2 regions of the Pannonibacter sp. CBAS1226 genome follow, and region 2 is predicted to be linked to the other one. Evidence: riboswitches for the same ligand, from Rfam matches in the RefSeq annotation. Region 2 holds a riboswitch; the other holds the start of a gene.

What was found. Region 2 has a riboswitch for cobalamin ahead of cobU (bifunctional adenosylcobinamide kinase/adenosylcobinamide-phosphate guanylyltransferase). Riboswitches for the same ligand answer to the same signal wherever they lie in the genome.
Region 1: it holds a riboswitch for cobalamin, as region 2 does, so the genes downstream of both, nrdH (glutaredoxin-like protein NrdH) here and cobU (bifunctional adenosylcobinamide kinase/adenosylcobinamide-phosphate guanylyltransferase) in region 2, are expected to answer to the same signal.

The regions. Positions count from the first base shown of each region.
Region 1 is NZ_JBVOUO010000004.1:81,599-88,659, reverse strand. Features, by position in the region: gene AC0CMF_RS13045 (ABC transporter substrate-binding protein) at 1-933, shown strand, start outside; gene AC0CMF_RS13040 (FecCD family ABC transporter permease) at 933-1,958, shown strand; gene AC0CMF_RS13035 (ABC transporter ATP-binding protein) at 1,955-2,758, shown strand; gene AC0CMF_RS13030 (pseudoazurin) at 2,755-3,216, shown strand; cobalamin riboswitch at 3,288-3,502, shown strand; gene nrdH (glutaredoxin-like protein NrdH) at 3,793-4,014, shown strand; gene nrdI (class Ib ribonucleoside-diphosphate reductase assembly flavoprotein NrdI) at 4,037-4,435, shown strand; gene nrdE (class 1b ribonucleoside-diphosphate reductase subunit alpha) at 4,429-6,633, shown strand; gene nrdF (class 1b ribonucleoside-diphosphate reductase subunit beta) at 6,764-7,061, shown strand, end outside.
Region 2 is NZ_JBVOUO010000001.1:1,313,995-1,321,055, reverse strand. Features, by position in the region: gene AC0CMF_RS05990 (TonB-dependent siderophore receptor) at 1-1,154, shown strand, start outside; gene AC0CMF_RS05985 (ABC transporter substrate-binding protein) at 1,166-2,050, shown strand; gene fhuB (Fe(3+)-hydroxamate ABC transporter permease FhuB) at 2,047-4,005, shown strand; tRNA gene AC0CMF_RS05975 (tRNA-Asn) at 4,085-4,160, opposite strand; cobalamin riboswitch at 4,432-4,655, shown strand; gene cobU (bifunctional adenosylcobinamide kinase/adenosylcobinamide-phosphate guanylyltransferase) at 4,792-5,364, shown strand; gene cobW (cobalamin biosynthesis protein CobW) at 5,361-6,518, shown strand; gene cobN (cobaltochelatase subunit CobN) at 6,625-7,061, shown strand, end outside.

The DNA of each region.
Region 1 (7,061 bases), on a different contig from region 2:
GCTGCCTGCGCATCTTTCGCCTTGTCTGGTGCCGCTCACGCCGGAAAGACCCAGTATCCGCTGACGCTGGAGAACTGCGGCAAGGAACTGACCTTCACCAGGGCGCCGGAGCGCACCGTCTCCGTGGGCCAGAGTACCACCGAGATTCTCTATCTGCTGGGACAGGCGGACAAGATCACCGGGACAGCCCTTTGGATCGGCCCGGTTATTGAGGGCTATGAGGAGGTCAACGCCACGGTGCCGCGTCTTGCAGACAATGCGCCGAGCTTTGAAAGTGTGACGGGAGCCCGGCCGGAGCTGGTGACCACCCAGTTTCAGTGGCAGATCGGCCCGCAGGGCGTCGTCGCCACTGTGGAACAGCTCGAGGAACTGGGGATCGCCGTCTACACATCGCCGGCCGACTGCATCGGCAAGGACAATTCTGCCGGTGATGACGGGCTGCGCAAGGCCAGCTTCTCCATGGACCTGATCTACCAGGAGATCGACGACCTCGCCCGCATCTTCGATGTCGAGGACAGGGGCGCTGCCCTGATCGCAGAGCTGAAGGAGCGGGAGGAGGCCGCGCGCCGGAAGATCGGAGCCGTCAATGGCGAAGTCTCGGCGGTCTTCTGGTTCTCGAGTGCCGATCTGGCGATCGACCCTTACGTGGCGGGCCAGAAGGGCGCACCCGGCTACATGACCGCAAGCCTCGGCCTGAAGAATGTGATCGAGAGCGACGAAGAGTGGCCGACCGTCGGCTGGGAGACGATTGCCCGGTCCAACCCCACCGTGATCGTCGCCGGCAAGATGGACCGCCGCCGGTTCCCCGCCGATGACGTGGAGCTGAAGCAGAAGTTCCTCAAGGAGGATCCGGTCACCAGCCTGATGCCAGCGGTCAAGGAAGGCCGGATCATCGTCATGGATGCGCTGGCCGGCTTCGGCCTCGCCAAGTGATGACGCTTCCTTTCCACGCCGGAAAATGGGGAGGCGGTGCGCTTGGCGCCGCCTCTCTCATTGCAGCTCTTGCCGCCGGGGCTGCCATTGGCGAGACCTCCATCCCGGTTGATACCGTCTTCCAGACGGCCGCCAACCGGCTCTGGGCAGCCGGCTATGTCCTTGATCCGATCGACGAAGGGGTGATCTGGAACTACCGGGTCGCCCGTGCCGTGGCTGCTGCGGCCTGCGGGGCATCCCTGGCCTTGTGCGGGGCAATCCTTCAGTCGCTGCTGCGCAATGCCCTGGCCGACCCCTACATCCTCGGCATCTCGGCAGGGGCCTCCACCGGTGCGGTCAGCGTTGCCATTCTCGGGCTCGGGGGCGGGCTGCTGTCGCTTCCCCTCGGGGCTTTTGCCGGTGCGCTCACGGCCTTCGGCCTGGTCAGCTTGCTGGCCGTCCTCGCCGGGCGCAGCAGTGCCGCCGTGATTCTGGCCGGTATCACCTGTTCGCAGCTCTTCAACGCGGTCACCTCCTTCATCGTCACCAAGTCGGCGACGGCCGATCAGGCACGCGGCATCATGTTCTGGCTGCTCGGCAACCTGTCGGGCGTGCGCTGGCCGGATGCCGGGCTGGCCGTGCCGGTGGCCCTGGCCGGTTTCCTCGTCTGCCTGCTGCATGCAAGGCATCTGGACGCCTTTGCCTTCGGAACCAACGCCGCCGCATCTGCCGGGGTTCCGGTGCGCCGGGTCTACATCATCCTGATCGCCACGGCGGCCATCATGACCGCCGTCATGGTCAGCATAGCCGGGTCGATCGGCTTCGTCGGACTGGTCATTCCCCATGCAGCCCGGCTGCTGGTTGGCGTCCGGCATGGGCTGCTGCTGCCGGTTTCGGCCTGGCTCGGTGCGGTCTTCATGATCTTTGCCGACATTCTGTCGCGGATCCTGATCCCCGGTCAGGTGCTGCCCATCGGCGTGATGACCGCCCTTGCCGGAGCGCCTGCCTTTGCCCTTCTCCTGATCCACAGGCCAGTGACACGATGATGCTGACAGCTCATGACCTGACATGGCGCGCGCAAGGCCGCCTCATCAACGACAAGGTCAGCCTTGATCTCGCAGAAGGCGAGTTTCTGGGCATCGCCGGACCCAACGGCTCGGGGAAATCGACCCTTCTGTCCATGCTCTCCGGGCTGCGCAAGCCCGCATCCGGACATGTGGCCGTCATGGGCACGCCCATGACGGATCTGTCCCGGCGTGACATTGCACGCCGGATTGCCGTAGTCGAACAGCAAGCGGAGACCAGCGAGCGGCTGACCGCGCGCCAGGTCGTGGAACTTGGCCGCACCCCGCATCTCAGCATTCTGCGGCAATGGTCCGGCGAGGACGATGCCATCGTCTCGGACGCAATCGCGGCGGCCGGCATGCAGGATTTCGAGACACGGGAATGGCTGACCCTCTCCGGCGGGGAAAAGCAGCGGCTGCAGATCGCCCGTGCCCTGGCACAGCAGCCGACGATCCTCATTCTGGATGAACCCACCAATCACCTCGACATCGAACACCAGATCGGCCTGCTGGATCTTGTCAGCTCGCAGGGGCTCAGCGTCATTGCCGCGCTGCATGACCTCAATCACGCGGCCATGTTCTGCGACCGGCTGATCGTGATGGACGCTGGCCGGATCGCTGCGCAGGGCCGTCCCGGCGGCATTCTCACCCCAGATCTTCTGGCCAGGGTCTTCAAGGTCGAGGCCACGGTGGAAACAGGACCGGAGGGCGAGTGCCATATCCGGTATGCCCGGCCATCCAGCCGCCGCCGCAAACACCCGCTTCAAGGAGCCGCAGCATGATGATGCGCAGCCTCGCCCGCACCCTTTTCCTCAGCTTTGTTTCTGCCCAGTCCCTGCTCGTGGCAAGCACCGCCGCAACCCGCGCCGGAACTGTCGACGTCCAGATGCTGAACCGGGGCGCCCATGGCACCATGGTGTTCGAGCCCGATTTCGTGCAGATCGCGCCGGGCGATACGGTGACCTTCCGGGTTGGCCACAAGAGCCACAATGCCGCTTCCATTGCCATAATGGTGCCCGAGGGCTTCGCCGGTTTCACCGGCAAGATCAACGAGGAGATTTCCATCACCTTTGATCAACCGGGGCTCTATGGCATCAAATGCTCGCCGCACTATACCATGGGTATGGTGATGGTGATTCGGGTTGGCGATGCCGCCCGGCCCGAGGGCTTCCCGGATCCAAGCGTTCCCCCCGCCTCCCTCAAGCGCTTTGCCGAGATTTTGGCTCGCTCCGGCCTCTGAGCCAGATAACTACATGTTGTGGGTATCCTGTGTCGGCTCACATAGGGATTGATAAAAATCGAATCTGCGCTATGTTGAGTCCTGTTCAGGGTTCTCCGGTGGAAACGCCGACGAGCTAAGACGGGAACAGGGTGAAACCGGCGCAAATCCGGCAATTCCCAGGCTGCCCCCGCAACTGTGAACGGTGAGCGTTCGTCCCATTCTGCCACTTGGCCGCAAGGCTTGGGAAGGCGGGGCGGCGTGATGACCCGTGAGCCAGGAGACCTGCCTTGAGCGTAACGTCCACCGGCGGGGTGCCGGAGGGGTGTGGTCAGTTCATGTCCGGCTTTGCCGGGCTGTCCGCTCCCTCTGGTCCGTGCCATCTGCTTCGGCAGCAGTGCTTCGGGGTGCAGGCATGATGAAGAGAGCCGTTTTCGAGTTTCCGCCCGGGTAGTCACCTGCGGCCCTTTTTCCTCCGCTCCACCGGATTGCTCCGGGTGCCGCAGCGCGGGAATTGTCCTTGAGTTTTTATCTGCCTCCGGCTGCGCAGAAGCGTGGCCGAACCCTTTGTCACGTCCGTCATATGAGGATCGACCGATGACCGTCACCGTCTACAGCAAGCCCGCCTGCGTCCAGTGCAATGCCACCACCCGCGCCCTGGAGCGCAAGGGCATCGACTACACGCTGGTGGACATTTCCGAAGACACGGCGGCCTATGACTACGTGACCGGCCTTGGCTACCGTCAGGTGCCGGTGGTTGTCGCCGGTGAAAACCACTGGGCCGGTTTCCGTCCGGACCTGATCGGCGGCCTCGGCTGAACCACTGAAGGGCGCGTGCACCATGGGCAGGCTCGTCTATTTTTCCAGCACGTCGGAAAACACCCGCCGCTTCGTCGAGAAGCTCGGGACTGACGCCATCCGCCTGCCCGTGGACGCCAGCGCGCCCGTGCCCCTCGTGAGCGAGCCCTTCGTGCTGGTGACGCCGACCTATGGCGGCGGCACGGCGAAGGGCGCGGTGCCGAAACCGGTGATCCGCTTTCTCAACGAGGAGCAGAACCGCAAGCTCATCCGCGGCGTCATCGCAGCGGGCAACACCAATTTCGGCGAAGGCTATGCCATCGCCGGCAACATCATTTCCGCCAAGTGCAACGTGCCGTTCCTCTACAGGTTCGAGCTTCTGGGCACGGCGGAGGATGTCGAGAACGTCACCCTCGGACTGGAACGGTTTTGGACATGCTAGACACGGATTCCCCGCAGGACGCGGGCGCAAAGACCCACTCCGCAGCCGTTGCCCCGGCTTCCGGCGGCAGCAATGCCCGCCAGTCCACGGCGCTGGACTATCACGCGCTGAACGCGATGCTGAACCTCTATGATGATGAGGGAAAGATCCAGTTCGAGAAGGACCGCGAGGCCGCGCGCCAGTATTTCCTCTCGCACGTGAACCAGAACACGGTCTTCTTCCATAACCTCAAGGAGAAGCTCGATTATCTGGTCACCGAAGGCTACTACGAGCCCGAGGTTCTGGAACAGTATTCCTTTGCCTTTGTGCGCGATCTGTTCGACGCTGCCTATGCAAAGAAGTTCCGCTTTCCGACCTTCCTTGGCGCCTTCAAGTATTACACGTCCTATACGCTGAAGACATTTGACGGTAAGCGCTATCTGGAGCGTTACGAGGACCGCGTCTGCATGGTGGCGCTGGCGCTGGCGCGCGGCGACGAAGCCCTGGCCATGGCGATGATGGAAGAGATCATCACCGGCCGCTTCCAGCCGGCAACGCCGACCTTCCTCAACGCGGGCAAGAAGAGCCGTGGCGAGCTGGTGTCCTGCTTCCTGCTGCGCATCGAAGACAACATGGAGTCCATCGGCCGGTCGATCAACTCGGCGCTGCAGCTGTCCAAGCGCGGCGGCGGCGTGGCCCTGTGCCTGACGAACCTGCGCGAATCGGGTGCGCCCATCAAGCACATCGAGAACCAGTCTTCCGGCGTCATCCCGGTGATGAAGCTGCTGGAAGACAGCTTCTCCTATGCCAACCAGCTGGGGGCCCGTCAGGGCGCAGGCGCGGTGTATCTGAACGCCCACCACCCGGACATCATGCGCTTCCTCGACACCAAGCGCGAGAATGCGGACGAGAAGATCCGCATCAAGACCCTGTCGCTGGGTGTCGTCGTGCCGGACATCACCTTCGAGCTCGCCCGCAACAACGAGGACATGTACCTGTTCTCGCCCTATGACGTGGAGCGGGTCTATGGCGTGCCCTTCTCCGAGATTTCGGTGACGGAAAAGTACCGCGAGATGGTCGAGGACGCGCGCATCCGCAAGTCCAAGATCAAGGCCCGCGAGTTCTTCCAGATCATCGCCGAGATCCAGTTCGAGAGCGGCTATCCCTACCTCATGTTCGAGGACACGGTGAACCGCGCCAATCCGATTGCCGGCCGCATTTCCATGAGCAACCTGTGCTCGGAAATCCTGCAGGTGAGCGAGGCCAGCCTCTATGAGGAGGACCTGTCCTATTCGCACCTCGGCAAGGACATCTCCTGCAATCTCGGTTCGCTGAACATCGCCAAGACGATGGATTCGGATGATTTCGGCCGCACGGTCGAAACCTCCATCCGCGCCCTGACGGCGGTTGCCGAGATGAGCAACATCACCTCCGTGCCCTCCATCGCCCGTGGCAATGCGGAGAGCCATGCCATCGGCCTTGGCCAGATGAACCTGCACGGCTACCTCGCCCGCGAGCGCATCTTCTATGGCTCGGAAGAAGGCATCGACTTCACCAACATCTACTTCTACGCCGTGACCTATCATGCGGTCCGCGCGTCGAACCGTCTGGCTGTCGAAAAGGGCCGCAGCTTCAAGGGCTTCGAGAAGTCCAAGTATGCTTCGGGCGAATATTTCGACAAGTACACGGATCAGGTCTGGGCACCGAAGACGGAGCGCGTGGCGCAGCTTTTCGCTGATGCCGGGATCCATATCCCGACGCAGGACGACTGGCGCGCCCTCAAGGCCGAGGTGATGGCAGGCGGGCTCTATAACCAGAACCTGCAGGCCGTGCCGCCCACCGGCTCGATCTCCTACATCAACCACTCGACCTCCTCGATCCACCCGATCGTGTCGAAGATCGAGATCCGCAAGGAAGGCAAGATCGGCCGCGTCTATTATCCAGCGCCCTACATGTCGAACGAGAACCTCGACTATTATCAGGATGCCTACGAGATCGGGCCGGAGAAGATCATCGACACCTATGCCGCGGCCACCCAGCACGTGGATCAGGGCCTGTCGCTGACGCTGTTCTTCCGCGACACGGCCACGACCCGCGACATCAACCGGGCACAGATCTACGCCTGGAAGAAGGGCATCAAGACCATCTATTACATCCGCCTGCGCCAGATGGCTCTGGACGGCACGCAGGTTCAGGGCTGCGTGTCCTGCACTCTCTAATACCAAGGCTCTGAGATGCTAACGCATCAAGCCTTGAAAATGCTCAAGCGCCGCAAGGGCTTAACCAATGCTCGATAAGTCAAGCTCATCGAGCATTGGTGTAAGCTGTCTGGCCCGTGGAGAAAGCATCATGAACATGCACATCAAGCCCGCCTCCCGCGTGCGCGCCATCAACTGGAACCGCATCGAAGACGACAAGGATCTGGAAGTCTGGAACCGCCTGACCGGCAATTTCTGGCTGCCCGAGAAAGTTCCGCTGTCCAACGACATCCAGTCCTGGGCCACCCTGCGCCCGGAAGAGCAGCGCCTGACCATCCGCGTCTTCACCGGCCTCACCCTGCTCGACACCATCCAGAACGGTGTCGGCGCGGTGACGCTGATGGAAGATGCCGTCACCCAGCATGAGGAGGCGGTTCTGTCGAACATCT
Region 2 (7,061 bases):
ACCCATCCTCGCTGCTGCGCTATGCCTGGGCCTTCCCGGAAACCTCGAACCTCTTCACGGTGGACAACAACGCCATTGCGCGGTTCAGCACCGGCAGTGCGAAGCACACGATGCTGTTCGGCTTCGATTACTCCTTCGAGGACAGCTCGTTTGAAGAATCGGCGCTTTCGGTGATCTATACGCCCTTCAACGCCTATAATCCGGTCTATGGGGCAACCAGCATCTCCCGCCCTGCGACGGCGACCTGGATCGACCAGCAGCGCTCGCAGGCAGGGCTTTATGCGCAGGACCAGATCGAGTGGAACAACTTCGTCCTGTCGCTTGGCGGGCGCTATGACTGGGCCAACACTGACACGCGCACCCGGACAGCCACAACCAACACCCCGGTGAACCAGCAGGACGGCAAGTTCACCTGGCGGGCGGGCCTCGTCTACAATTTCGACAATGGCCTGTCGCCCTATGCCAGCTACTCCACCTCGTTCAACCCGGCAAGCGGCACGGACCGCAGCGGTTCGCCGTTCAATCCGACCACGGGCGAGCAGTTCGAGGCTGGTATCAAGTTCCAGCCCACTGGCATGAACAGCTTCATCACCCTGTCGGCCTATCAGCTGACGCAGCAGAACGTGCTCACGCCCGATCCGGTGAACACGAGCTTCCGCGTGCAGACCGGTGAGGTGCGCATGCGCGGCATCGAGCTGGAAGGCAAGGCCGAACTCGCCTCCGGCCTTTCGCTCACGGGGTCCTATGCCTATACGGACAGCGAGATCACCCGCGACAATGCCACCTCCAGCGGCACCAGCAACAAGGGCAAGCGTCTGGCCTTCGTGCCCGAGCACCAGGCATCGCTCTGGCTGGACTACACCGTCCAGTCCGATCAGGCCTGGGGTGGGCTCAGCTTCGGCGGCGGCGCCCGCTACATGGGGCAGACCTTTGGCGACAACGCCAACGCCTTCGATGTGCCGGACTACACCCTGTTTGATGCGGCGCTGCGCTATGACTTCGGCAAGGTGGATCCGAAGCTCGCCGGGCTGAAGACCTCGCTCAATGTCAGCAACATCTTCGACAAGAAGTATGTCTCCACCTGTCTCAGCACGACGGGTTGCTACTGGGGCGAGGGCCGCACGGTCTATGCCACGCTGAAATACAGCTGGTAATGCCGGAGCGGATGATCTCCGGACCGAATGCTCTGACGCGGCGGCAATTTGCCGCCGCGTTGCTTGGGTTTGCCTCCCTGCCGTTTCAGGGCCGGACCGGCCGGGCAGGGGAGGAGCTGCCGCGCATCGCCGTGCTGGACTGGGCCTGGGCCGAAACGTTGCTGGCGCTGGGCGTGGCGCCTGCCGCGGTGGCGGAAGCTCCTCTCTATGGCGTGCGTGTCGTCAGCCCGGCGCTGGCGGAGGGCACCATCGATCTGGGCCTGCGCTCCTGGCCCAACATGGAACTGCTGCGGGCCTTCCGGCCGGACCTGATTGTCACCCAGACCGGCTATGGCGTTCCGGCGGCCATGCTGGAGCCTGTGGCGCCCGTGCTGTCCCTGCCGCTTTACACGCCGGAGCGCCAGCCGCTGAAACGGGCTGAAGAGGGACTTGAGGCGATTGCCGCCCGCCTGCAGCTTCAGGAAGCGGGGCGCGCCTATCTGGAACAGGCCGAGTTCCAGTTCACAGCCTTGCGGAACGAGCTTCAGTCCTATGATGGCCGCCCTCTGCTGATCCTGAAATTCGCCAGTGACCGGCTCGCCGATATCTACGGCCCCGGCAGTCTCTTTCATGACGTGCTGGACCGTCTGGGCCTGCCATCCGCCTGGCAGCACAGCGGCAGTCATTGGGGCTTCTCGACCGCAGGCCTCGACGCGATTGCCGCCAACCCGGAAGCACGCATCGTCATCATCGAGCCTGGTCCGCCGGAAGCGCTCGCCGCCAGCGGGTTGTGGCGGGCCATCCCGGCGGTGCGGGCAGGGCGCGTTGTCAGCATTCCACCGGTCTGGGTCTTCGGAGCTTTGCCGTCCGCCCTGCGTTTTGCCGGTATTCTCACCAAGGCCCTGCAGACCTCATGACGCTTCGTCTTCCCTTGCTTCTTGCGGCGCTGCTGGTGCCTGCCGCCGTCCTGACCCTTGTGGCCTACAGTGCCCATGTGCCCCTGTCTGCGCTGAGCGCGGCGCTGCTTGATCCGGACCCGGCTGTCTTCGGGGAAATCTATCTGCATTATGCGCTGGTGCCGCGCCTTGCCGTGGCAGCGCTGGCCGGGGCCGCGCTGGCGCTGGCGGGAGTGGTGTTTCAGCAGGTGCTGAAGAACCCGCTGGCGGAACCGGCAACCCTCGGCCTTCTTTCCGGTGCGCAGCTTGGCATCATGGCGGCAACGCTGCTCGTGCCCGCGCTCGCCATGTGGCAGCGCGAGGCGGCGGGGCTGGCGGGCGGCTTTGCGGCGCTGGCGCTGGTGGGGATGCTTGCCTCCCGGCACGGTTTTTCGCCGGTGACCCTGCTCTTGTGCGGCATGATCGTCAGCTTCTTTGCCGGATCGGCTTCCGTTGTGCTGGCCCTGTTCCAGCATGAATATCTGCGCTCGGTCTTCATCTGGGCCAGCGGCTCGCTGGTGCAGAATGATTTTTCCGATGCCTCTGCCCTGTCCGTCAGGCTTGCGGTCTGCGTACCGCTGCTGGCGCTGCTGCTCAGGCCGCTGACGGTTGCCGGGCTCGATGATGCCAGCGCCCGCAGCCTGGGCCTCTCCATCCGCACGATCCGGCTTGTTGCCCTGTCGCTGGCCTGCTGTCTCTCCGCGCTGGTGGTGGTGCGCGTGGGGGTGATTGCCTTCGTTGGCCTTGCCGCGCCGCATCTGGCAACGCTGACCGGTGTCCGGAGTTTTGCCGGGCGTTTTGTCTCTGCGCCCATCATCGGCGCGGCGCTGCTGCTGCTTGCCGACAGCATCGTGCTGGCGCTGTCCGGCGTGATTGCCGAAGTGCCCACGGGAACAGCCACGGCCATGGCCGGGGCCGTTCTGCTGCTGGTGCTGCTGCGCCGCATGCCTGCGAGCACGCGCATCGGCGGTTCACACCTGCCGGCGCCATCCGTTCCGGCCGCCAGCCGTCAGCGCCTCGTCCTGCTGCTGGCTCTGGCCTGTCTTGCCGCGCTCACGGTCTTTTCCCTCACCAGCCAGCTGCATCCCGGTGGCCTCTCCGCCGGAGAACTGATGGCTGGGCGCTGGCCGCGGGTGCTGGCCGCAGCCGCTGCCGGGGCGATGCTGGCGCTGGCCGGAGGTCTCATTCAGGCGATGACCGGCAATCCGCTCGCCAGTCCCGAAGGGCTGGGCGTCAGTTCCGGGGCAGGGCTCGGCATCACCGGGGCGCTGCTTTTGACCGGTTCCTTCTCGCCGCTTCTGCTGCTGGGGGGCGGAGCGGGCGGGGCGGTGTTCGCCTTCCTCTTCGTGCTGGTCATTACCCGCAAGTCCGGCCACGCACCGGGGCCGGTGCTGCTGGCCGGTGTTGCCATCGGCACGTTTGCCGCCGCGCTCATATCCTTCATTCTGGCCAGCGGTGATCCGCGTGCGGTCTTCGTGCTGGCCTGGTCCATGGGCCCGACCTACCGTGCCGCCGGACTGACGGCCCTTGCCGCGCTGGGCATTCTGCTCGTTGTGCTGCTGGTGCTGCCGCTGATGGGGCGCTGGCTCGACATTCTGCCGCTGGGCGATACCACAGCCCGCGCGCTGGGCCTTTCGCCCCGCCGCTCGCGTACAGTGCTTCTGGCGTTCTCGGCCCTGCTGACGGCTGCCGCCACGCTGATCACCGGTCCGTTGAGCTTCATCGGCCTCATCGCGCCCCATATTGCAGCCTCTGTGGCGCCGGGGCGTGCGCTGCTGCGGATCGTCTGTGCTGCTGCCATCGGCGCAGCGCTGATGGTCAGCGCCGACTGGCTGGGCCGCACGCTCGATTTTCCTTACGAGATCCCCGCCGGCATCCTCGCCTCCTTCATCGGCGGGCCGTATTTCCTCTGGCTGCTCTACCGCAGGCCCGCGTGAGGCGCAGTCTGCCGCGCAAACGCAAAAAGCCCTGCCGTTGCGGGCAAGTTTGACATTTTATCCAGGGAAGAGAGAAGGTTGGCTCCGCGAGCAGGACTCGAACCTGCGACCATTCGATTAACAGTCGAACGCTCTACCAACTGAGCTATCGCGGATCACCAGAAGGGCAGTGCCCTTTGCGGTGGCGGCTGTGTGCGCCGCCGTCGGTGAGAGGCGTATAACAAAGGCCTTGAGCATTTGCCAAGCCCTTTCTTCAAGAAAGTTTTCCACAGGGGTGGCTTTGGCAGAAATCTGCGGTCTTTCAACGGCTTGGGCCAGTGGATAACCCATCCGTGCCGGTCCTTGCACCCATTGCCCGGGATGCAGGGGCGGCGATTGCGCCGCAGAGGTGCCCAAAGGGCGTCCTTGCTGCGGTGCCGCCAAGCCGTTACAAGGAGAGGATCAGGTTCCCCGGCGGGCCAAGCCCAAGGGGATGAAACGGGAATGCGGTGCGGAGCGACTCAATCCGGGGCTCCAAAGCCGCAGCTGCCCCCGCAACTGTCAGCGGAGAATCTTGCCGCCTCATGCCACTGCAAGGCCAGCCCTTGCGGGAAGGCGCGGCAAGGTGAAGACCCGCGAGCCAGGAGACCGGCCTGATGTGGTGCAACCCCAAGGCCGCCGGGTGGGCGGACCGGAGGACCTGACATGATTTCTACTCCCCCAGACTGGGCGGATGGCAGGGCGCATTGCGCCCGCGCGTCCGCAAGAGAGCCCGACGCTGCCATGCCGCAAGCCTGCGGCTGACCCATGGCGCAGGCTGAAGGGCAGGGGGCCGCATCTTCCGTTCTGGTGACGGGGGGGGCACGCTCCGGCAAGAGCAGATACGCAGAGCAGCTGATCCTCGGAAGCGGGCTTGAGCCTGTCTATGTGGCGACCTCCGCCGCATGGGACGGGGAAATGGAAGCCCGCATCGGCCTGCACCGTGCCCGGCGCGGGGCGGACTGGCGCACCATCGAGGACAAGGCCGGCATCGGCGCGGATCTGACGGACGTGCTCCGGCGCGAAGCCGTTCCCGGCCGGGCTCTGCTGGTCGATTGCCTGACGCTCTGGCTCACCAATCTGATGATGGCCGAAGCAGACCTTGCCGCTGCCACGCAGGCGCTTTGCGCGCTTGTGCCCAATCTGCCTGCGCCTGTTGTTTTTGTTTCAAATGAAGTGGGCCTCGGCATCGTGCCGGACAACGCCATGGCGCGTCAGTTCCGCGATGCGCAGGGCCGTCTCAATCAGGAGCTTGCTGCCGTCTGCACCCGGGTGGTCTTCGTGGCCGCCGGTCTGCCGCTCGTGCTCAAGCCCTCCTCCCAACCGGATATCTCCCTATGACCGATTTTCAGACCCCTGCCGTGGCCAAGATCCCGGCCACCATCGTCACCGGCTTTCTGGGCGCGGGCAAGACGACCCTCATCCGCAATCTCCTGACCAACGCGGGCGGGCGGCGCATTGCGCTGATCGTCAACGAGTTCGGCGACATGGGCTTTGACGGCTCGCTGCTGGATGGCTGTGCCGATCCGTCCTGTTCCGCCGATGATGTGGTGGAGCTGACCAACGGCTGCATCTGCTGCACCGTGGCCGATGATTTCCTGCCGGCGATGGAAATGCTGCTGGCCCGCGAAACGCCGCCGGATCACATCGTCATCGAGACCTCGGGCCTCGCGCTGCCCCAGCCGCTGGTGCGGGCCTTCACCTGGCCCAGCGTCAAGACGCGGGTGACGGTGGATGGTGTTGTCACCGTGCTGGATGCGGCAGCTCTCGCAGAAGGGCGCATCGTGCTGGACGAGGAAGCCCTTGCCGCGCAGCGCGCTGCCGACGAAACGCTGGACCATGACAATCCGGTTGAAGAGCTTTTCCACGATCAGCTCGCCTGCGCCGATCTGGTGGTGCTGAACAAGGCCGATCTGGTGGATGATCACGCGCTGGAGCATATCCGCGAGCATATCGCCGAAGATGTGCGCGCCGGGGTGGAGATCATTGCCGCTGAAAAGGGCTCGCTGCCCATCGACGTGCTGCTGGGCCGCTCCTCTGCTGCCGAGGATGATCTGGCTGCCCGCCGTGCGCATCATCATCACCACCATCATGACGATGATGATCACGATCATGATCACGATCACGATCATGATCACGATCACGATGATGACCATGACCATGACCATGACCATGACCATGATGATCATGATCACCACCACGATGATTTCGAGAGCTACGTGGTCACAGCGCCCGAGTTTGCCTCGCTGAAGGACGTCGAGGCGGTGGTGAAGCAGGCGATGGCGCTGAAGGGCGTGCTGCGCATCAAGGGCGCGGTGGCGGTCTCCGGCAAGGCCGCGCCTGCGCTGGTGCAGGCGGTTGGCCCGCGTGTCGAGGCCTGGTTTGCCGCTGGCGCCAAGGCGCCCGGCAAGCTGGTGGTGATCGGCCTCAAGGGGCTGGATCTCGCCGCCGTCACGGACGCACTCGCTTCCCTTCAGGCAGGCCGCGCAGCCTGACCCTTCGCGGTGTGGACCCCCGCCGCCCCGCTCCTGACGCAAGTTGCGCAAGGGGCGGGACGCGGGGATAGGCACACCCAGTCTGAGCCTATTGAAGGCGTGCCAGATGCATATCCTCGCAAGTCAAACCCGGCGAATTGATGACGGCGGCGATGCCGTGGACCTCGCGCAGGACCCGGCGGATCTCGTGTTCCTGTCGGCGGCCGATACGGAACTCTCGGCTTTCGCCGCCGCGCATGCCTCCCTTGGCGGGGATGTGTCACTGCGGCTGGCCAGCATTCTGGCGCTGACCCATCCCTATTCCGTCGATCTCTATGCGGAAAAGACGCTGGCCGGTTCAAAGCTTGTTGTGCTGCGCCTGCTGGGCGGAGCGGGCTACTGGTCCTACGGGCTCGACCGGCTGCGGGAGGAAGTCAACCGCAACGGATTGCAGTTGGCCGTCTTTGCGGGCTGCGACAAGTGGGATGAGGATCTGGCCGCTCTCTCCACCGTGCCGGTGGACGCCGTGCGGCGGCTGTGGCGCTACTGCATTGAAGGCGGTGC